Regions from separate parts of the Vibrio tasmaniensis genome, predicted to be linked through region 1. Evidence: predicted binding sites of a transcription regulator. Region 1 holds the regulator's gene; each other region holds the start of a gene.
What was found. The regulator PurR, encoded in region 1, represses purine synthesis genes. The targets are predictions, from matches to a motif close to TNANGNAAACGTTTNCNTNA.
Positions count from the first base shown of each region.

Region 2: a site for PurR is predicted at 2,195-2,214, ahead of metK (methionine adenosyltransferase). Genes of this name have one in related genera too.
Region 3: a site for PurR is predicted at 1,603-1,622, ahead of folD (bifunctional methylenetetrahydrofolate dehydrogenase/methenyltetrahydrofolate cyclohydrolase FolD). Genes of this name have one in related genera too.

Region 1 is NZ_AP025510.1:1,184,911-1,189,202, reverse strand. Features, by position in the region: gene torR (two-component system response regulator TorR) at 1-32, opposite strand, end outside; gene torD (molecular chaperone TorD) at 320-967, shown strand; gene purR (HTH-type transcriptional repressor PurR) at 1,286-2,290, shown strand; cyclic di-GMP riboswitch class I at 2,461-2,546, shown strand; gene OCV44_RS05545 (TfoX/Sxy family DNA transformation protein) at 2,674-3,264, shown strand; gene OCV44_RS05540 (TVP38/TMEM64 family protein) at 3,419-4,099, shown strand; gene OCV44_RS05535 (putative signal transducing protein) at 4,163-4,292, shown strand, end outside.
Region 2 is NZ_AP025510.1:471,603-475,894, reverse strand. Features, by position in the region: gene tkt (transketolase) at 21-2,015, opposite strand; gene metK (methionine adenosyltransferase) at 2,392-3,543, shown strand; gene OCV44_RS02315 (ABC transporter ATP-binding protein) at 3,879-4,292, shown strand, end outside.
Region 3 is NZ_AP025510.1:940,799-945,090, reverse strand. Features, by position in the region: gene aroC (chorismate synthase) at 1-498, opposite strand, end outside; gene OCV44_RS04540 (GNAT family N-acetyltransferase) at 796-1,299, shown strand; tRNA gene OCV44_RS04535 (tRNA-Arg) at 1,413-1,489, opposite strand; gene folD (bifunctional methylenetetrahydrofolate dehydrogenase/methenyltetrahydrofolate cyclohydrolase FolD) at 1,701-2,558, shown strand; gene OCV44_RS04525 (NupC/NupG family nucleoside CNT transporter) at 2,705-3,904, opposite strand; gene OCV44_RS04520 (LysR family transcriptional regulator) at 4,110-4,292, opposite strand, start outside.

The DNA.
Region 1 (4,292 bases):
TCATCTTCTACGACTAATACGTGATAGCTCATCTACACCACTTTTCTTATTTAATAGTTTCATTGACCATTCTATTCATAACTCGTAACAATTCTAGTACTACAGAAGATAAAAGCCAGAAACATGATTTTTTTTTGATACAAGACAATCTTAAACCTTGCTATTTGTCGCCCATCGCAATTCAATATAGGTATTACTACTAACGAGTCACTTTGCGTTTCGCAAATAACCTTGTTATTCAGCCTTGGTGTACCTATACCCAAATCACTTGACGATGCTCGGTATACACACACCACAAGACTCAATCAGGATCTAAGAAATGAAAGATACGAAAGCGTTCAACGAGCAAAGAGCAGAAATATACTGGTGGCTATCACGCTTGTTCGCTAAAGAGCTCACTCAAGAAGAACTTGATCACTACCACTCTGTTGAAATTCGTTCTTTCCTTACAGGCTTAGGCGAAAATGAAACACTAAAGCCGGCGATTGATAGCTTAGTGGATGCACTAAACCGTCTACAAACACGTGAAGATGCTCAATTAGAATTGTCTGCTGACTTCTGTGACTTGTTCTTAAAAACAGATAAACATGGCGCACTTCCTTACGCTTCTATGTATATCGGCAAGACTGGCCTTTTAAACGATAAGCCAGCAAAAGATATGGAAGAGATCATGGCTAAACACAACTTAGTGGTTAACCAAGACCTAAAAGAGCCAGCTGATCACATTGCTATCGAACTCGACTTTCTAGGTAATCTCATCATTCGTTCGAACGAAACCGAGCTTGAAGAAGAACTAGAAAAATCCTTCGCAGTTCAACAACAATTTATCGAACAGCAACTGCTTACTTGGGTACCAAAGTTCAACGTTAAATGTCATGACGTTGACCCATTCGGTTTCTACGCTTCAGTCTCATCTCTGCTATTGGCATTCTGTAAACTGGACACTCAATACCTAGCTGGCGAATAAGCTTTTTTGACGAATCGATAAATAAATTCAATAGAATTGTGACCATTCACCCGGATTTCTGGGTGAATTTTATTGCGAGTAATTTCTAGTCAGTCTAAAATTGTGACCGCAAACGATAAAATATGAAACATTCACGAAATGCTACACTTAGTAAAGTTCAGAGCATTTTGGTGTTAATACAAGCCGCTCAATAGCGGTTTTTTGTTTTTTAGCACTTTAGTACCCAAAGAGCCCTACAAATTTAAGCTCTTAGTTAGGTAGCTTAACGGCTACTTCATTCCGTACTTTGGGAAAGTAGCTTCTAATTAGGATAAAAACATGGCCACTATAAAAGATGTCGCACGCTTAGCCGGCGTATCAACAACAACCGTTTCTCACGTAATCAACAAAACTCGCTTTGTTGCTGAAGCGACTCAAGAAAAAGTTAATAAAGCCGTAGACGAACTTAACTATGCGCCAAGTGCCGTTGCTCGTAGTCTGAAGTGCAATACAACACGCACTATCGGTATGTTAGTGACTCAATCAACCAATCTGTTCTTCTCTGAAGTTATTGATGGTGTTGAGAGCTACTGCTACCGTCAAGGTTACACTTTGATTTTGTGTAATACGGGCGGTATCTACGAAAAGCAACGTGACTACATTCGCATGCTTGCAGAGAAACGTGTAGATGGCATCTTAGTTATGTGTTCTGACCTAACTGAAGAACTAAGAGAGATGTTAGACCGTCACGCAGACATCCCTAAAGTTATCATGGACTGGGGCCCTGAAAGCTCTCAGGCTGATAAGATCATCGATAACTCTGAAGAAGGTGGCTACCTAGCAACCAAATACCTTATTGAGCGCGGTCACTCCAAGATCGCATGTTTAAGTGGCCACTTAGACAAAGCAGCATGTGTTGAGCGCATCGCCGGTTACAAACGCGCACTCAATGAAGCAAAGATTGCCGGTGATGATAATATGATCATTGAAGGCAACTTTGAGTGTGACACAGCTGTAATTGCTGCCGACCAAATCATCGAGATGGAAGATCGCCCTACTGCTGTATTCTGTTTTAACGACACCATGGCATTAGGCTTGATGAGCCGATTGCAAGAAAAAGGAATTCGTATTCCTGAAGATATCTCAGTGATCGGTTACGACAACATAGAATTGGCTGAATACTTCTCTCCACCGTTAACGACGGTTCACCAACCTAAGCGCCGTGTTGGTAAAAATGCATTCGAAATACTACTAGAGCGTATAAAAGACAAAGACCACGAAAAACGCGTCTTCGAAATGCACCCTGAAATTGTTGAGCGAAGTACAGTTAAAACGTTAAATTAATTGATGTAATGAGTTTAGTTTAATCAAGCGCACCTTTAGGTGCGTTTTTTTTCTCAACAAACAAAGTGCACTTGCATGCATAATTCAAAGATCATTAATTGAAGCAACGTCACATTTTGAAATAAGAAGTGTGAGCCTAATTCAACAAAAACTTTATTCTAATAACCCAGTCACGCACAGGGCAAACCACTTGAAAAAGTGGGACGCAAAGCTTCCGGCCTAAACCACTCGTTGGTATGGTAGCGGGGTTACCGATGGCAAAATGCAGTAACTACTAATACTTTAGTAATTTACAGCCTATTGACAATTTAATTGCAACATTTTGCTAATCTCTCGGACCTGCTTATTTGGTGGCGTAGTTCAAATACACCGAGATAAATAACATGGATAAACCGATACTAAAGGACTCAATGAAATTATTTGAGCCCCTAGGAAAAATTAAGTCACGCTCAATGTTTGGTGGATTCGGGCTTTTTGCTGATGACACAATGTTTGCCCTGGTTGTGAATGACCAGTTGCATATACGAGCTGACAAATGCACAACACAACAATTCGAACAACAAGGGTTTCAACCTTACGTCTACAAAAAACGTGGTTTCCCTGTCGTTACTAAATATTTCGCTTTACCTGAGAGCTTATGGCAAGACCAAGAAAAAATCTTGCAGCTTGCGACTACGTCTCTAGGTTTTGCTAAAGAAGAGAAAGCTGAACAATCTTCTGCTAAACCAACTCGACTCAAAGATCTGCCTAATCTTCGACTCGCCACTGAGCGGATGTTGAAAAAGGCAGGAATTGATTCTGTAGAACGTTTATATGAATCTGGCTCTGTAAACGCATTTAACGCCATCAAAGAATCGCATGCGTCTTCTGTCAGTATTGAACTGCTGTGGGCACTAGAAGGCGCGATCAATGGTACACATTGGTCTGTTATACCGCAGCAACGTCGTGAAGAGCTTATCAATAGCGTCAACTAACATTGTCAGTGCAAATTATCTAGATAACTAAGCCGCATTTTTGCGGCTTTTTTTATATCTGGTGAAAGTTATCCTATGCTTTGCCTGTCTATCTATACTAATGGTATACATTGAAAAACTAATGGTATGCATTGAAAATTTAGAGGAAGTACCAATGAGTAAGAAAATGATATTGGGTGTTGTGTTGGTCATAACCATCGTCTTGTTAGGCGTCAATTTTGGCCAGTACCTCACGCTTGAAAATGCAAAAGCCCAACAAGCTGTTTTAAATGACTACATCGAGAGCAATTTCATTGCCGCTGCCGCTATTTACTTTGTCGCGTATGTCATGATTACGGCTTTCTCAATTCCTGGCGCTGCCGTTGTTACGCTGTTAGGGGCTGCGCTGTTTGGTTTCTGGAACAGCTTACTACTGGTGTCTTTCGCGAGTGCCATTGGTGCAACCCTCGCCTTCTTAAGTAGCCGTTACTTGTTACGTGACTGGATCCAAACCAAGTTTGGTGACAAGCTAGCCACCATCAATAAAGGCGTTGAAAAAGACGGCGCATTTTACTTGTTTTCTCTGCGTCTAATTCCCGTATTCCCATTCTTCCTTATTAATCTGTTGATGGGTCTAACACCGATGTCGGTGAGTCGTTACTACATTACAAGTCAAATCGGGATGTTGCCGGGTACTGCCGTTTTCTTGAATGCCGGAACTCAACTCGCAGAAATTGATTCACTTTCGGGTATCGTGTCTCCCTCAGTACTGTTGTCATTTGCCTTGCTGGGTGTGTTCCCAATTATTGCCAAATGGTTGATGAATAAATTTCGCTCAGCACCTGTCGCTGAGTAGCGAATATAACTAAATAACTTATATAGCTAAATAATGCATGCAGCCAAATAAGGTTCTATTTCAATGAAAATCTTCAGTGCATCGAATCCGACAGAAGCTCATATCATCTGTGGATTGTTAGAAAGTGAGAATATTGCGTGTGAAGTCCGTGGTGAGGGTTTGTTTGGTTTAAAAGGGGAAATCCCATTTACTG
Region 2 (4,292 bases), 710 kb from region 1:
TTTAACTAAAAAGGTAACGATTAAGCTAGAAGCTCTTTTGCAGTGTTTACTACATTTTCAGTAGTAAAACCGAACATTTTGAATAGCTCGCCTGCTGGTGCAGATTCGCCGAACGTTGTCATACCGATGATCTTGCCACCGAAACCAACGTACTTGTACCAGAAATCAGCGATGCCAGCTTCTACAGCAATACGTGCTGTAACGTCAGATGGAAGTACAGACTCACGGTACTCAGCGTCTTGCTTATCGAACGCGTCAGTTGCAGGCATAGAGACTACGCGTACTGCTTTACCTTCAGCTGTTAGTTCAGCAGCAGCGCTAACCGCTAGCTCAACTTCAGAACCCGTTGCAATGATGATTAGCTCTGGCTTGCCTTCACAATCTTTCAGGATGTAACCACCCTTAGCGATGTTAGCCACTTGCTCAGCGTCACGATCTTGTTGTGCAAGGTTTTGACGAGAGAAGATAAGTGCAGAAGGACCATCTTTACGCTCAATTGCCAGTTTCCAAGCAACTGCAGACTCAACTTGGTCACATGGACGCCATGTGCTCATGTTTGGAGTCAGACGTAGAGAAGCGATCTGCTCAACCGGTTGGTGAGTAGGACCATCTTCGCCTAGGCCGATAGAATCGTGAGTGTAAACTTGGATGTTCTGAACTTTCATCAGAGCCGCCATACGCATTGCGTTACGCGCGTATTCCATGAACATCAGGAATGTTGCGCCGTATGGTACGAAACCACCATGCAGAGCGATACCGTTCATGATAGCCGTCATACCGAATTCACGTACACCGTAGTGGATGTAGTTACCAGAAAAATCTGTTGCTTCAAGAGACTTAGAACCAGACCACATAGTTAGGTTAGAAGGCGCAAGGTCAGCAGAGCCGCCCATGAATTCAGGTAGCATAGCACCGAATGCTTCTAGAGCATTTTGAGATGCTTTACGTGACGCGATGTTTGCTGGGTTAGCTTGAAGATCAGCGATGATTGCCGATGCTTTTTCTTCCCACTCAGCTGGAAGCTCGCCGTTTGTACGACGTTTGAATTCTGCTGCTAGCTCTGGGTGAGCTGCTGCGTATGCGTCAAACTTAGCATTCCACGCTGCTTCTTTCGCTGCGCCTGCTTCTTTCGCGTTCCACTCAGCTGCGATATCCGCAGGGATTTCGAAAGGACCGTGTTCCCAACCAAGTGCCGCTTTAGTTGCTGTAATTTCATCAGCGCCTAGTGGAGCACCGTGACAGTCATGCGTACCCGCTTTGTTTGGAGAGCCAAAGCCGATGATAGTTTTAGTACAGATAAGCGTTGGACGAGGATCCGCTTTAGCCGCTTCAATCGCTGCATTGATAGCGTCAGAGTCATGACCATCTACTGCAGGGATTACGTGCCAGCCGTATGCTTCAAAACGCTTAGGTGTATCGTCAGAGAACCAACCTTCAACTTCACCATCGATAGAGATGCCGTTGTCATCCCAGAAAGCGACTAGCTTACCAAGACCTAGCGTACCCGCTAGAGAACATGCTTCGTGAGAGATACCTTCCATCAGACAACCATCACCCATGAACGCATAAGTGAAGTGATCGACGATATCGTGGCCTTCTTTGTTGAACTGTGCAGCCAATGCTTTCTCAGCCATTGCCATACCAACAGCGTTGGTGATGCCTTGGCCCAGAGGACCCGTTGTTGTCTCGATACCAGGTGCGTAACCGTACTCTGGGTGACCTGGAGTCTTAGAGTGCAGTTGACGGAAGTTTTTTAGATCTTCAATTGAAAGCTCGTAACCTGCTAAATGAAGCAGAGAGTAAATCAGCATAGAACCATGGCCGTTAGACAGGATAAAACGGTCACGGTCAGCCCACTCTGGGTTTGCTGGGTTGTGGTTCAAGTGGCCACGCCAAAGAACTTCAGCGATGTCAGCCATACCCATAGGTGCGCCAGGGTGGCCTGAATTTGCTTGTTGAACACCGTCCATGCTAAGTGCGCGGATTGCATTGGCTAGATCTTTACGAGAAGGCATGTCTGCTCCTGGATACATAAGCGATTTAAAAAAGAGATGGATGCTAAAGTTTTCATTTTTATTAGCGCGGGTATTCTCTCAAACGACTATAGCGACTGCAAACGTTTTACTGGCACTTTAACGGTCATTTTCCGCAATTTTCGATCATTTACATCACTTAACATGGCTTTCCACAACCAACACGCAAACGTTTGGTTATGACATATCATAAAAAAGAGCTTGTAATTCGACCGTTGGAATTTAAAATAGCCGTCTAGATGTAGAAACACCTACAAAATATACTGTATTTAATGGCGGCGCTTCCTTGATTGCGACGGCATAAATTATTTGCATTTAACTATTTGCAACTAAAAACTAAACTAAAAGTGGAGCTCTCATGGCTAAGCACCTATTCACTTCTGAATCTGTATCAGAAGGCCATCCAGATAAAATTGCAGACCAAATCTCAGATGCTGTTCTTGATGCCATCATTGAACAAGATCCAAAAGCACGTGTTGCTTGTGAGACTTACGTAAAAACCGGCATGGTTATGGTTGGTGGTGAAGTAACTACGTCAGCATGGGTTGATATCGAAGAAATCACTCGTGAAACAGTACGTGAAATTGGTTACGTTCATTCTGATATGGGCTTTGACGCTGACTCTTGTGCTGTACTAAATACCATTGGTAAGCAGTCTCCAGACATCAACCAAGGTGTTGATAAAGCGGATCCTAAAGATCAAGGTGCGGGCGACCAAGGCATCATGTTTGGTTACGCAACGAACGAAACGCCAATCCTAATGCCAGCTCCAATTACTTACTCTCACCTGCTTGTTAAGAAGCAAGCTGAAGTACGTAAGAGCGGCAAGCTTGACTTCCTTCGCCCAGATGCGAAATCTCAAGTAACGTTCCAATACGACCAAGGTAAGATCGTTGGTATCGACGCTGTTGTTCTTTCAACTCAACACTGTGATTCAGTAACAACACCTGACCTACGTGAAGCGGTAATGGAAGAGATCATCAAGCCAGTACTTCCTGCTGAGTGGATCAACAAAGACACTAACTTCTTCATCAACCCAACAGGCCGTTTCGTAATCGGTGGCCCAATGGGTGACTGTGGTCTAACAGGTCGTAAGATCATCGTTGATACCTACGGCGGCGCAGCTCGTCACGGTGGCGGTGCATTCTCTGGTAAAGATCCATCAAAAGTTGACCGTTCTGCAGCTTACGCAGCGCGTTACGTTGCGAAAAACATCGTTGCTGCTGGCATGGCTGACCGTTGTGAGATTCAACTGTCTTACGCTATTGGTGTTGCAGATCCAACCTCTATCATGGTTGAAACGTTCGGTACTGAGAAAGTAGCTCACGAAATCATTATTGAAGCGGTTCGTCAAAACTTCGACCTACGTCCATACGGTCTTCAAGAGATGCTGAACCTACTTCAGCCTATCTACAAGCAGACTGCTGCATACGGCCACTTCGGTCGCGAAGAGTTCCCTTGGGAAGCTACTGATAAAGCAGCAATCCTAGCGGACTTCGCAGGCCTGTAAGCATTACGCAACACGCCTAGCTGCAACGTAATTTTAAAAGCCTCTGCTCTCAGAGGCTTTTTGCTTTCTATTCTTCTATTCTTCTATTCTTCTATTCTTCTATTCTTCTATTCTTCTATTCTTCTATTCTTCTATTCTTCTATTCTTCTATTCTTCTATTCTTCTATTCTTCTATTCTTTCACTAATCAATCCTAACCCTTTCAAGTAATACAAGCGTTAACTAATAGTTTATTTTAATAATTGTGGGGATTTTACGTGCTGAGATCAATGTTACGCAAACGTTTAAATTTTAATGTAATAGCACTTGTTAAAAACAAACCATTCTCAGTAACTCATGCTTCTTTGCCACAAACTTTCAGTTCAACAACAAAACACTCGACGACTGCACCCACTCGATCTGAAAATTAATCAAGGTGAGCGCTGGGTAGTCATTGGACGCAATGGTTCCGGAAAAACCACGTTATTAAAAGCACTGGTTAATTTGCTTCCCTTCAAAGGCGAAGTCGTCATAAACCAATTGCCGCTACGTAAGTTAACTTGCCAGCAAAGAGCAAAACAAATCAGTTACCTTCCACAACACAGTCAAGTGGATGGTCGTTTAGCACTCAGAGAGTACATTCAACTAACCGCTTCCAATCAAGCCACTTCTAGCTTTTCACTTGACCAAATAAGTAAAGCACTAAAGATCGATACTTTCCTCGAACGAAGAATGGGACAGCTCTCAGGCGGCCAGAAGCAGCGAGCGCAT
Region 3 (4,292 bases), 240 kb from region 1:
ATCAATTGAGATATCACCCATTTGAGAAAGATAAGCTTGGATTTCAACACCAAATTCTTGCTTAAGGTATTTCTTCGCAATCGCACCTGCCGCAACACGCATTGCAGTTTCACGAGCAGAAGAGCGACCGCCACCTCGATAATCACGCACACCGTACTTTTGATGGTAGGTATAATCAGCGTGGCCAGGGCGGAACTTGTCTTTAATTTCGGAATAGTCTTTAGAGCGTTGGTCTGTATTTTCAATCAATAGACCAATAGAAGTACCCGTAGTCTGGCCTTCAAATACACCGGATAAAATCTTTACTTCATCCGCTTCACGGCGAGCCGTTGTATAACGAGAAGTACCTGGGCGACGACGATCCAAATCTCTTTGAAGGTCTGCTTCGGTAATTTCTAATCCTGGTGGGCACCCATCTACGATACATCCTAGTGCGATACCGTGACTTTCTCCGAACGTAGTCACGCGGAAATGTTGTCCGATACTGTTTCCTGCCATTACTTCCTCTAAATCAGCCATTGAGCAGAAGGTTTGATTCCTAAACCTACGGGCTAACAGCTTTACTTGTCTATTCTTCGTGAATTCATATTGGCTTTATTACCAAATGATGTAAACCCCAAAAAACCAACAATTTTAACTTTCTATTACATGAGCCGAATGAAATGAATAACGAGGGGAAATGAGTGGTGCTTTAAAGTGGTGATTTTGAATAGTTTCATGGCCAGTTAACAAAGGTTAATGAACTCGGTTTGAATACTCTCTATGTTGTAGCCCAAAATAATAAGGAGAAAAGTGATGATCGAGTGGAGAGTTAAAAAATTTTCGGAGCTGTCTGTTCAAGAGCTCTATGATTTCTTACAGCAAAGAGTCGATATTTTTATCGTCGATATGAACACACCCTATAGTGATCTAGACGGCAAAGATAGCCATCCAGAAACCTATCACGTCATGGGTTATGAGAACGGGCAACTAGTAGCTTACAGTCGAATTATGGCTCAGAAGCTTGGATACCCCGTAGATGTTCTCCCTCTGATCGATTCTGATGCAGATGATGTTTGTATCGGGCGAGTGATCGTAGCAAAGGATTATCGAGGTAAACAGATTGGTAATCAGCTGATGCAAGTAAGCTTTGATGCAACCCGCGAGGCGTACCCTGACTGTTCAATTTTTATTTCGGCACAAGCACATCTCAAAGACTACTATGGTAAATTCGGATTCAACGTTGTCACCGACAGTTATTTGGAAGATGGGTGCAGTATGTTAGGTCTTAGATATACCCCACAGCTAGTGGCCGTTTAGCAAAAGACAAAAGACAGAGGCATCGAAATACAAAACATGGTTTTGATAGATTAAGTCGTTCTGAAATGCAAAAAACCCGACAACTCAGAGAGTTATCGGGTTTCTTTAAATAGTGGTACGCCCTGAAGGATTCGAACCTTCGACCACCTCCTTAGAAGGGAGGTGCTCTATCCAGCTGAGCTAAGGGCGCGCTACAGGGAAGGATTATACGAATTCGAATCAGTAAAGCAACGGCTTTATGTAACATTCTGATCCAAGTGAGTAAAAAAAGTGCAATAGGATTATAAGTGTTGGAAAATAGAACAAAGCAAACGTTTGCTTGATGGTAATCAAAAAGATTTTCTGGAATAATGCGCCAAAAACATCAGCCACTAACTTGAATATCAATACTAAGGAAATTCATGACTGCTCAAAATATTGATGGAAAGCTAATTTCTCAAACGGTTCGCTCTGAAGTTGCGGCTCGTGTAAAAGCTCGCACTCAAGCTGGATTACGCGCTCCGGGCCTAGCGGTTGTTTTAGTGGGTGAAGACCCTGCTTCTCAGGTTTACGTAGGAAGTAAACGTAAAGCATGTGAAGAAGTTGGCTTCGTATCTAAATCTTACGACTTGCCAGCCACTGCTACAGAAGACGAATTATTAACACTGGTAGACCAACTGAACGAAGACCCGGAGATTGACGGTATTCTTGTTCAACTTCCCCTACCAGCTGGTATTGATAGCACTCAAGTTCTTGAGCGCATCACGCCGGAAAAAGACGTTGATGGCTTCCACCCATACAACGTAGGTCGTTTGGCTCAGCGTATGCCTAAGCTTCGCTCTTGTACGCCTAAAGGCATCATTACGCTGCTTGACCGTTATAACATCGACTTACGTGGCAAACACGCGGTTGTGGTTGGCGCATCAAACATCGTAGGTCGCCCAATGACGTTAGAGCTTCTTCTAGCCGGTTGTACAACGACAACATGTCACCGCTTCACCAAAGACCTTGAGGGTCATGTACGTCAAGCAGATGTTGTTGTTGTAGCAGTTGGTAAGCCTAACTTCATTCCTGGTGCTTGGATTAAGAAAGGGGCTGTTGTGGTCGATGTAGGCATCAATCGTTTGGAATCTGGCAAACTCGTTGGCGACGTTGAATACGATGTCGCGAAAGAGAGCGCAAGCTTCATCACACCAGTTCCGGGTGGTGTTGGTCCAATGACTGTAGCAAGCCTAATTGAGAACACTATGATTGCTTGTGAGCAGTTTCACTCGAAATAATCCGCAGCGACAACCTCGGGGAATAATACCGTTGACACCAGTTGTCACGCCCTAAAATAAGAAAGCCGCAACGTGATGAACGTTGCGGCTTTTTTGGTGATTACCCATAACAAAACGAGAAGTATAAGTAATTTAAGATGTCGCTGTTAAAGTGAAAGTACCACGCCAGCAATCGCTGCGCTCATTAGGTTGGCAAGCACACCTGCACAAATCGCTTTAAAACCGTATTGTGAGATGAAAGAACGACGCTCTGGAACTAAGCTGCCCAAACCACCAATCAGGATTGCCATCGTAGAGATGTTGGCAAAACCACATAGCGCGAAAGTAACGATCGCTTTTGAGTGTTCACTCAGTGCGTCTTTCACGTCCATTAACTGGATGAAAGCCACAAACTCGTTCACAACGATCTTGTTACCGATCAGCGAGCCTGCAACCACAGCCTCAGACCACGGCACACCGATCAGCCATGCAACGGGCGCGAACACATAACCTAGGATAAGTTCGAAGCTTAGGTTTACGCCAAACCAACCACCAACAATACCTAATAAGCCATTCAGCATTGCAATCACACTGATAAAGGCCAGAAGTGTCGCACCCACTGCAACGGCAATACGAAGTCCAGACATAGCCCCATCTGCCATTGCCTCAACTACGTTTGTTGCTCGTGGAATTTCAACGTCAGACTCAATATTTTCTTGAGCCTCATCTGCGCTACCTGGTACCAAAATCTTGGCCATTAATAGACCAGCAGGAGCAGACATGAATGCCGCAGCGATCAGGTAGTTCAAATCAACACCAAGCGATGCATAACCGACTAGCGTGCCACCAGCTACAGAAGCCAAACCACACACCATGACGGCAAACAATTGTGAATCCGTCATGTGCTTCAAGTAAGGCTTAACTACCAATGGCGCTTCGATCATGCCAACAAAGATGTTCGCCGTTGCGGACAGTGATTCCGCACGACCTGTACCTAAGAACTTTTGCAAAGCACCGCCGATAAGGTTAATCACCTTCGGCATAAAGCCGATGTGGTACAAACCTGAAATCAATGCAGAGAAAAAGATAATGATGCCGAGAACGTTAATAGCGAAAACAAATCCGTTATTCGTTAGGCCACCAAACAGGAAGTTAATCCCCTCTTGACCGTAGTTGATCAAGCTAGACACCCCACCAGTAGCTGCATTCAATACTTCTTTACCCATTGGCACATAAAGAACCAATAGCGCGAATGAGATTTGCAGTAAGAAAGCCAAAGAGACGGTTCTTAGCGGAATATTTTTTCTGTCCGTAGATAGTAACCAAGCGGCTACTAAAATAGTGATAATTCCAAGTAGGGAAGCCATATGCGTCAACCTAAAAGTTGTAGGTAGGAAAGGCGACGCATTGTATAGAGGAAATCGTTTGCGGCAAGGTGCGGTTGTTAATGTGATGTTGGGATTATCACTGCCTCATCTATGATTATATTAAAGCATTGAATTTTAATGATTTAACTTGCTTAAAAAGCATACTTTTTCCATATGGAAATTATATTTATAGATTAGGAAACAGTTAACGGTGCAGCTCAACGCAGGTTTTGAGGTTTTCATCCCAATAAGTCGGCGATCCGATATGATCTTTAATGAACTCAATCACTGCAGAAAGCTTCTTCGGCATGTTCTTTCTACTCGGATATACAGCATAAAATGGCATCAACTGACTTGCTCGCCATTCTGGTAATACTTGGATGAGCTT